DNA from 4 places in the Protofrankia sp. CiP1_Cm_nod4 genome. Region 1 is predicted to be linked to each of the others. Evidence: predicted binding sites of a transcription regulator. Region 1 holds the regulator's gene; each other region holds the start of a gene.
The links. Region 1 encodes LexA, which represses DNA repair genes until DNA is damaged. Its sites were predicted from a motif close to CGAACNNNNGTTCG; they were not measured.

Region 1 (2,198 bases):
CATGCCCGCCACCTGTTCGACGTCGGGACGGTCCAGCCAAATTATGCGAGGATCGCGCCGAAACCACGACCTTTGTCTGCGTGCAAGTCGGCGCGTCGCGGCGATTGTCGCGAGCCGGGCCGACTCGGCCGAATCGAGCGCGCCGTCGAGCCAGGCGAGAACCTGGGCGTAGCCCAGCGCCCGGGACGCGGTGGGGCCGTCCCGCAGGCCCATGTCGACGAGGGCGCGGACCTCCTCGATCATGCCGGCGGCCCACATACCGGCCACCCGGCCGGCGATCCTCTCGTCGAGCTGCGGGTGGTCGATGCCGAACTGGACCACGTCGTAGACCGAGCGGTGCTCCGGCAGGGAGGCGGTGAAGCCGCCGGTGAGCTCCACCACCTCCAGCGCGCGCACGATACGCCGGCCGTTGCCAGGCAGGATGGCCGCCGCCGCCGCCGGCGCCCGCGCGGCGAGATCGGCGTGCAGCGCGGCCGGGCCCCGCTCGGACAGCTCCCGCTCCAGCCGTCCCCGTACGGCCGGGTCGGTGCCGGGGAAGGCGAGGTCGTCGAGGACGGCCCGGACGTAGAGCCCGGAGCCGCCCACGAGCACCGGCGTGCGGCCGGCGGCCAGCAGGCCGTCGACGGCCTGCCGGGCCAGCGCCTGGTAGGACGCTACGTCGGCGGCGCGGGTGACCTCCCAGACATCGAGCAGGTGATGGGGGACACCACCGCGTTCCGCCGGCGGCACCTTGGCGGTGCCGATGTCCATCCCGCAGTAGAGCTGCATGGAGTCGGCGTTGACGATCTCACCGCCCAGCTCGGTGGCCAGCGCGATCGCCAGGTCGCTCTTGCCGGCCGCTGTCGGCCCGACGACAGCCACGACCCGGCCGGCGCGGTGCCGGTCGACACCTGTGCCCATGCTCACTCCCGGGAGGATCAGACCCGGCGAAGAACCGCGACGATCCGGCCGAGGATCGTCGCACTGTCACCCGGAATGTCAGCATAGGCCGGATTCTGCGGCTCGAGCCAGACGTGGCCGTCACGACGGCGCAGCGTCTTGACCGTCGCCTCGCCGTCGATCATCGCGGCGACGATCTCGCCGCTGTCCGCGACCGGCTGCTGGCGGACGACCACCCAGTCGCCGTCGCAGATCGCGGCGTTGACCATGGAGTCCCCGACGACCCGCAGGGTGAACAGGGTGCCCTCCCCCACGATCTCGCGGGGGAGCGGGAAGACCTCCTCGACCGCCTGCTCGGCGAGGATCGGCCCACCCGCGGCGATGCGGCCGAGGACCGGCACATAGGCCGCCTGTGCGGGGCCAGCCGCCGACGAGCCTGCCGCGAGCGTACCAACGGCGGGCGCCTGGCGTGGCACGGGGCGTACCGGTGCCTGCGCGGAGAGGACCTCCATGGCCCGCGGGCGGTGCGGGTCGCGGCGCAGGAAGCCCTTCTCCTCCAGCGTCTTGAGCTGGTGCGCGACGCTGGACGTGCTCGTGAGCCCCACCGCATCGCCGATTTCCCGCACGCTCGGCGGGTAGCCTCGGCGCTCGACGGCGTCGCGGATCACCTCAAGCACCCTGCGCTGGCGGGGGGTCAGGCCCGTGGCGTCCGCCGGCCCGTCCGGCAGGTCGCGCACGGAGCCGCGGGGTGGCCGGCCGCGGCGGGTGCGGTTGTCGTCGGTGGTCATCCCTGCCGTACTCCTTCGTTGTCGGTCATGGCAGACTTGCGCTCCCGGCATATCCGACGTTCTGCCGTGAACCGGAGCTGGCGGCCACGACCTGGATCTGACCTGAATCTGATCGCTACGACCGTAACCGCCGCGGCCGGATATCTCAAACGTCTGTTCGAGCGTGTCACGACGATTCCGTCGGGACCGTGCGGTACAAACTCGATCAGACGTTCGATCGAACGGATGTTCTTTGATCATGTTGTTGGAAGTGGTATGTGCTGGTGGAAGTTGGGGAGGTGGACGATGCGGGCGTCGGCTGAGCCTCCGCTGCGGCTGACCGGGCGGGGCCGGGTTGTCCTGATTGTCCTGGTCATGCTGGTGTCCTGCCTGGTGCTGTCCGTGGCCCGGGTGACGTCGTCGGCCGCGCCGACCGGGGACGACCGGCCGGTGCGCGTCCACGTGGTGCGTTCCGGGGAGACGCTGTGGGGCATCGCGCGCGCGCTGGCTCCCGACGGTGACACCCGGGTGGTCGTGGCCCGGCTGGCCGGC
Region 2 (2,198 bases), on a different contig from region 1:
AGGCCGTCACGGTATCGGGCTCCCACCCCGGAGACGTCGAGCCCGAGCAGACGCTCGCCGCGTTCGTCCGCGGCGAGCGACACCGACAGCATCGTGCCGAACGAGTGGCCGATCAGGAACAGGCCCGCCCCCACGGCATGGGACGCGGTGAACGCCTCCAGCGCCCGCCAGGTGATGGCGGTCTGCCCGGCCAGCCGCTGGTGGGGCAGGCCGAGCCCCGCCGACGCTCCGTAGCCGGGGCGGTCCAGCGCCAGCACGCTGAATCCCAGGGCCGTGCCGATGGCCAGCAGGGACAGGTCCGGGTGCGTCCGGCCGTGGAAGTAGGATGCGCGCATCCCCCCGCCGGGCAGGCCGACGACGAGAGCCCGCGGCTGGCCGTCGGGCTCGGCCAGCAGCCCGGACAGTTCCACGTCACCGGCGTCGAGGCGGACGTGACGTGGCTGGCCCGGCGGATCCGCGCGTGGCGCCCGCCCGTCGCCGTGTCCGGCCGCCGGCCCGGCTGGCTGCGCCGGCACGGCTGGCTGCGCCAGCACGGCCGGCTCGGTGCCGGCGGCGGGATCGGAGCCCATGCGTGGACCTCATTTCCCGGTTTCCCGGCGTCTCCCGGTGCTTGTCGGCAGGATTTCCCGTTGGCCCGGCGGGGCGTCGGCGATCTCCACGGGGCACCGCCGGTCATCTCACCATATGCTGATCCGCACCGGGCCGATGGCCGCGGGTGGCGTTGCGGACAGCCGGTTGACGCCGGCCGCCGGCGGTGGGTGATGGCCGGGCCGCTGCCCGGCCGGCGGTGGGTGTTTGTCGGGTCGGCGTCTGGGTAGGCGTGTCGCTGCGCTCGAACAGGCGTTCAGGCATGCCACAATCGTGGCGAACCGCCGGGAGGGCCGGTTCCCCGGCCCGCTGGCGGGCCGAGGGCTGCGTGATCACGGTTGTCTCCCCGGGTTGTCGTCCCGGGCTGGCAGCCGGCCGCTGCGGGCCGTCCGGCGGTCACGATGCCCGGCGGACGGTCGGGACGACGGTCGACGAGCTGGTCGTGGAGGGTGCCGGTGCTGGTGCTGGGGGTCGATCCGGGGCTTACCCGCTGCGGTCTCGGGGTTGTCGAGGGCGGGCCGGGCCGGCGGGCGTCGCTGGTCGAGGTCGGTGTGCTGCGCACGCCCGCCGCCGACGACGTCGCCGCCCGGCTGTGGGCGCTCGAACGCGGCTTCGGTGAGTGGATGGACCGGCACCGCCCCGACGCGGTCGCTGTCGAGCGGGTGTTCAGCCAGGCCAACGTCCGGACGGTCATGGGTACCGCGCAGGCCGGGGCGGTGGCGATCGTCAGCGCGGCCCGCCGTGGCCTGCCGGTCGCGCTGTACACCCCCAGCGAGGTGAAGGCCGCGGTGAGCGGGAGCGGCCGGGCGGACAAGGCCCAGGTCACCTTCATGGTCAGCCGCCTGCTGGGGCTGTCCGACCCGCCGCGGCCGGCCGACGCCGCCGACGCCCTGGCTCTTGCGCTGTGCCACCTGTCGCGGGGGCCGGCGCTCGCCCGGATGCAGGCCGCAGTCAGGCAGGCTTCCGCGGCCGCCAGCGGGAGCCGCAGATGATCGCGTCCGTGGCCGGGACGGTTGCCGCCCTGTCGCCCGACGCCGCCGTCGTCGAGGTGGGCGGGGTCGGGCTGCTCGTCCAGTGCACCCCCACGACCCTGGCCGGGCTGCGGGTCGGGCAGCAGGCACGACTGGTCACCACCCTGGTCGTCCGGGAGACCGAGCTGACGCTCTACGGCTTCGTCGACGCCAACGAGCGTGACGTCTTCGAGACCCTGCAGAGCGCCTCCGGGGTCGGCCCCCGGCTCGCCCAGGCCGTGCTCGGCGTCCACAGCCCGGACAGCGTCCGCCGTGCGGTCGCGGCGGAGGATCTCGCGGCGCTGACGAAGGTGCCCGGCATCGGCCGCAAGGGCGCGCAGCGCATCGTCCTCGACCTCAAGGACCGGCTCGGCCCGCCCACGCCGATGCCGTCCGCGGGAGATGACGGTGTGGGTGGGGGCGGGGGCACCGGCGGCGGTGCCACGCCGGCCGCGGGTACGGGTGTCGCCGCCGCCGAGCAGGTCCGTCTTGCGCTGCTCGGGCTCGGTTACACCGCGCGGGAGGCCGACGACGCGCTGGCCGCCGCGCTGGCCGACCCCCTGGCCGCCAGCGCGGCCGATGCGCTGGCCACGGTGCCGG
Region 3 (2,198 bases), on a different contig from region 1:
AGCGGTCGAGTTCCAGGGCAGCGCGGTGGACCCGTCCGGCCACAGCCGGGTGGGATTCGCCGCCACGTCATCCCTCAGCCGGAAGGACTTCGGCCTCACCTGGAACGCGCCGCTGGAGGCGGGAGGCGTCCTCATCGGCGACAAAGTCACGATCGATGCTGACATCTCGGCCATCAGGACGTTCTGATCAGGACCGCACAGGACCAACGGCCGACAGCCGCGCCAGCGGTCAAGAACCGCCCTGATCCAGAACCCGGGACCGCTCGGGCCGCCGGTAGGCCGGCCACACCGCGCCGGCCGGGCATCCCGGCGCACCCGGCCGGAGCCGCCCGCCGGCCGGGCCAGCGCGCGGCGGACGGGCACGGCACGAACGGCCGGGACACCGTTCGCCCTGAGCAGCGGAGCAGCGGAAAGACGCCGTGGCGCCGGGGAGCGGGAGCCGCCCAGGGCCGGCATCGAGGACTGGCGGCGCCCGGCGCGGGGAACCACTTGTCCAGGTCGGAAGGTATGAGCGACCCTGGAGATGACAATCATGATGACGACGGCAGAGACGCACCGTCACCACGGCGGAGCTTCGGGCACGGTCTGGATGGCAGGGCTCTTCCTGGGAATCGCGGTGACGGTTCTCGGCGCGCTCCTGGTCGCCCATCCCTTCGCCGCCGCGCGCACACTGGCGATCCTGATCGGTGTCGGGCTGGTGCTGGCCGGAATCATGGACATGGCCGCGACGACCCGTGCGGGTGAGGACGCCTCCGCTCTCTTCGGTGTCCTGCTCGTGATCGGCGGGATCGTCGCACTCGCCTGGCCGGGTGTCACCTTGTGGACACTGGCCCTCATCGTCGGTATCTGCCTGCTGGTGGCCGGTGCCGTGCGTGTCGCCATGGCCGGCTACGCGCACGGGCACGGACGCCCATGGGGGTGGGGCCTGTTCATCGGTCTCCTGGCGATGGGCATCGGCATTCTCGCCCTGGTGTGGCCGTCGGCCACCGTCTTCATCCTGGCGGTGATATTCGGGATCGAGCTGATCGTGCACGGCGTCGCACAGATCACGCGCGCTCTTGCGGTCCGCCGGGAGTCGCGAGCCTGATACCCAGGACCCGGATCGCCGGCCCGGCCGGCTCGGGCGGAGCCGGCCGGCTTCCACCGACATTCCCGGGCGGGGATCGCCGGGCACCGGCAGCGCTTGTGGCCGCGGCCAGAGCCGCTCCGGTCATCCGTGTTGCCAGAGCGCGGGGCCACCGGGACATCGCCCCCGGTGGCCGGCCTGCCCGACACGCTCGATATCGAACATATGTTCGGGTATCGTACTTCTATGCCCCTCCAGTGCAGCCTGTTGACCATCGGTGATCCCGAGGTCACTACCAGCCCGGCATTCAGCCGTATCCACCTCGATGGGACGTCGTGGGCCGACGTGGCACCCGGGTGGCTGCGCGGCGCCGACGACCTTTACGAGACCCTCGCCAGCGAGGTCCCGTGGCGGCAGGGCCGACGGTGGATGTACGAGCGCATGGTCGACGATCCACGGCTGTCACGGTGGTACAAGGCCGCCGAACCCCTCCCCCATCCCATCCTGGCTACTATACGTAGCTCTCTGTGCGCGCATTATCAGGTGCCGTTCGGCTCGGTCGGGCTCAACTTCTACCGGGACGGTGACGACAGCGTCGCGTTCCACCGCGACCGTGAGCTGCGCAGGCTCGGCAACACTCTGATCGCGATCGTGACGCTGGGGGCACGGCGTCCCTTCCGGCTCCGTCCACGCGGTGGTGGCGCCGGCCGGACGCTGCTCCCCGCGTCCGGAGATCTTCTGGTGATAGGCGGCCGCTGCCAGGCCGACTGGGAGCACGCGGTCCCGAAAGTCGCTTCCTGCGGCCCGCGGATCAGCGCGTCCTGGCGGTGGGCCGCGTGAGGGGTCTCCTCGTCAGCTTCAGAACGCTCTCACCGGCGCGCCTGGAGCGCGTCATCCGGCGGATGGCCCATGGACGGAAGTCACTCACGGTCGACCGGGGCCGCACCGGAGCGGGCGGCCCGCGAGCCCACGCCGTCCCCGTCGCCGGCCGGGGTGACCGGCTCCAGCAGATGCGGGCCGTTGTTACGCACGTTGCCGACCTGGGTGTCGACCGGGTAGGCGCGCAGCACTCCGGCTGGCGCGGGTCCGAGCATGCTGGTCAGCACCGCCGGATCGGCCAGGGCAGGATCAA
Region 4 (2,198 bases), on a different contig from region 1:
GAGAAGCAGATCGAGCAGATCCGTCGGGCCCGGTCGGCCCGGGAGATACGCGATCTCGGGCAGGCGAAGGAGATCGCCGGCCAGCTCGCTACCCTGCCGATCCGGCTGGTCAGCCGGGCGGGCAAGGAGGGCCGGCTGTTCGGTTCGGTGACAGCGGCGGACGTGGTGGCGGCCGTGGCCGCCGCCGGCGGCCCGGACCTGGACCGTCGACGGGTCGAGCTGCCCTCGCCGATCAAGGCGCTCGGGTCCCACACCGTGTCGGTGCATCTGCACCAGGAGGTCGTGGCGACCGTCAAGCTGGACGTCGTCTCCGCCTGATGACCGCCCGCCCGCGGCCGGCGCCCTGACGGGGCGGGCACGGGCAAAGGCCACGCGATGATCTCTGTCGCGTGGCCTTTGCCTTGGGCGCGCACGCTCCTGCTGGGCCGGCCGATGCCGGCGTCGCGGTCACCCGTTGTGCTTCCTGGGCGGCTGACCGTCAGGCGGCTGGACGTCAGGCGGCTGGACGTGCGGAGGCCGGTTCGGGGGTCCGCGTACGATTCGTCGTCGAATTTCTTCCATCCACAGGGGATGGACGGTGATGACGCCCTTCCTGCGCTGATAGCAGCACAGTCGACGCCGGCGCCGACTGGTTGTCCACAGCCCCGACGGGCTTGTCCCAGCGATTTCCCCAGCCTTTCCGGGGTTGTACACAAAGTTATCCACAGAGCCTGTGGATAACTTTTTGGCTGCCGGCCGGGCCCGCTCATACAGTCGACGCCCGGTGGAGTGCTCGACGAGACACCTCTCGAGGATTGACGGGGCCACCACCGTAGGCGAACATATGTTCGACTACGGTGTGGTGTGGAACTGTACCGCGCGGGACGGCACTGCGCGGGACCGTACTGCGCGGGACTGTGACGCGCGGGAGAGGGGCAGGCATGACGGGGGCCACGATCATGACGGGGTCACGGCCATGACGCTGACCGATGTCGACCGCGCCCGGGCCGCTTCCGGCGGGCCGGTCGAGCTCGACCGCACGCCGCCGCATGATCTGGCCGCCGAGCAGAGCGCGCTGGGCGGCATGATGCTGTCGAAGGACGCGATCGCCGACGTCGTCGAGGTGCTCTCCGCGAGCGACTTCTACCGCCCCGCGCACAGCACGGTCTACGGCGTCATCGGCGATCTCTACGGCCGTGGCGAGCCGGCTGACGTGATCAGCGTCGCCGCCGAGCTCGCCCGACGGGACCTGCTCGAGCGCGTCGGCGGGCCGGGCTACCTGCACACCCTCATCTCCAGCGTCCCGACCGCGGCGAACGCCGGCTACTACGCCCGCATCGTCGCGGAGAAGGCTGTTCTGCGCCGTCTCGCCGAGGCGGGCACCCGCATCGTCCAGCTCGCCTACGGCCCCGCCCAGGACGTGGACGAGGTGGTCGACCGCGCGCAGGCCGCCGTCTACGAGGTCACCGAACGCCGCTCGAGTGAGGACTACGCGCCCCTCGGCGACCTGCTCAACCCCGCGCTGGAGGAGATCGAGGCGATCGCGGGGCACGACGGCGCGCTGACCGGCGTCCCCACCGGCTTCAACGATCTCGACGAGCTGACCAACGGTCTCCACGGCGGCCAACTGTGGATCATTGCGGCCAGGCCCGCCGTCGGCAAGAGCACACTCGGGCTGGACCTCGCCCGGTCCGCGTCGATCCGTAACGGCATGACGTCCGTGATCTTCTCGCTGGAGATGAGCCGGATGGAGATCACCATGCGGCTGCTGTCGGCGGAGGCGCGGGTGTCCCTGCAGAACATCCGCACCGGCCGGCTCACCGATGACGACTGGGCCCGCCTGGCCCGCCGGATGGGCGAGGTCGCCGACGCGCCCCTGTTCATCGACGACAGCCCGCACCTGACCATGATGGAGATCCGGGCGAAGGCCCGCCGCCTGAAGCAGCGCAACGGCCTGCGGATGATCGTCCTCGACTACCTCCAGCTGATGTCCTCGCCGAAGCGCACCGAGAGCCGCCAGCAGGAGGTCAGCGAGATATCGCGCTCGCTCAAGCTGCTCGCCAAGGAGCTCGACATCCCGGTGGTGGCGATCTCCCAGCTCAACCGTGCCTCGGAGCAGCGCGCGGACAAACGCCCGCAGATCTCCGACCTGCGCGAGTCCGGCTCCCTGGAGCAGGACGCGGACGCCGTGATCCTGCTGTACCGGGAGGACGCCGTGG

Region 2: the regulator LexA is predicted to act here: its motif matches at 834-847, upstream of ruvC (crossover junction endodeoxyribonuclease RuvC).
Region 3: the regulator LexA is predicted to act here: its motif matches at 1,285-1,298, upstream of AC5LSR_RS04750 (alpha-ketoglutarate-dependent dioxygenase AlkB).
Region 4: the regulator LexA is predicted to act here: its motif matches at 817-830, upstream of dnaB (replicative DNA helicase).

Annotation. Positions count from the first base shown of each region.
Region 1 covers NZ_CEVIVC010000003.1:24,795-26,992, reverse strand. Annotated here, with positions in the region: gene miaA (tRNA (adenosine(37)-N6)-dimethylallyltransferase MiaA) at 1-900, opposite strand, end outside; gene lexA (transcriptional repressor LexA) at 918-1,667, opposite strand; gene AC5LSR_RS01490 (LysM peptidoglycan-binding domain-containing protein) at 1,953-2,198, shown strand, end outside.
Region 2 covers NZ_CEVIVC010000055.1:13,319-15,516, forward strand. Annotated here, with positions in the region: gene AC5LSR_RS12645 (alpha/beta hydrolase) at 1-569, opposite strand, end outside; gene ruvC (crossover junction endodeoxyribonuclease RuvC) at 1,044-1,580, shown strand; gene ruvA (Holliday junction branch migration protein RuvA) at 1,577-2,198, shown strand, end outside.
Region 3 covers NZ_CEVIVC010000013.1:22,159-24,356, forward strand. Annotated here, with positions in the region: gene AC5LSR_RS04740 (YceI family protein) at 1-187, shown strand, start outside; gene AC5LSR_RS04745 (HdeD family acid-resistance protein) at 533-1,087, shown strand; gene AC5LSR_RS04750 (alpha-ketoglutarate-dependent dioxygenase AlkB) at 1,313-1,906, shown strand; gene AC5LSR_RS04755 (SOS response-associated peptidase) at 1,987-2,198, opposite strand, start outside.
Region 4 covers NZ_CEVIVC010000032.1:34,412-36,609, reverse strand. Annotated here, with positions in the region: gene rplI (50S ribosomal protein L9) at 1-318, shown strand, start outside; gene dnaB (replicative DNA helicase) at 956-2,198, shown strand, end outside.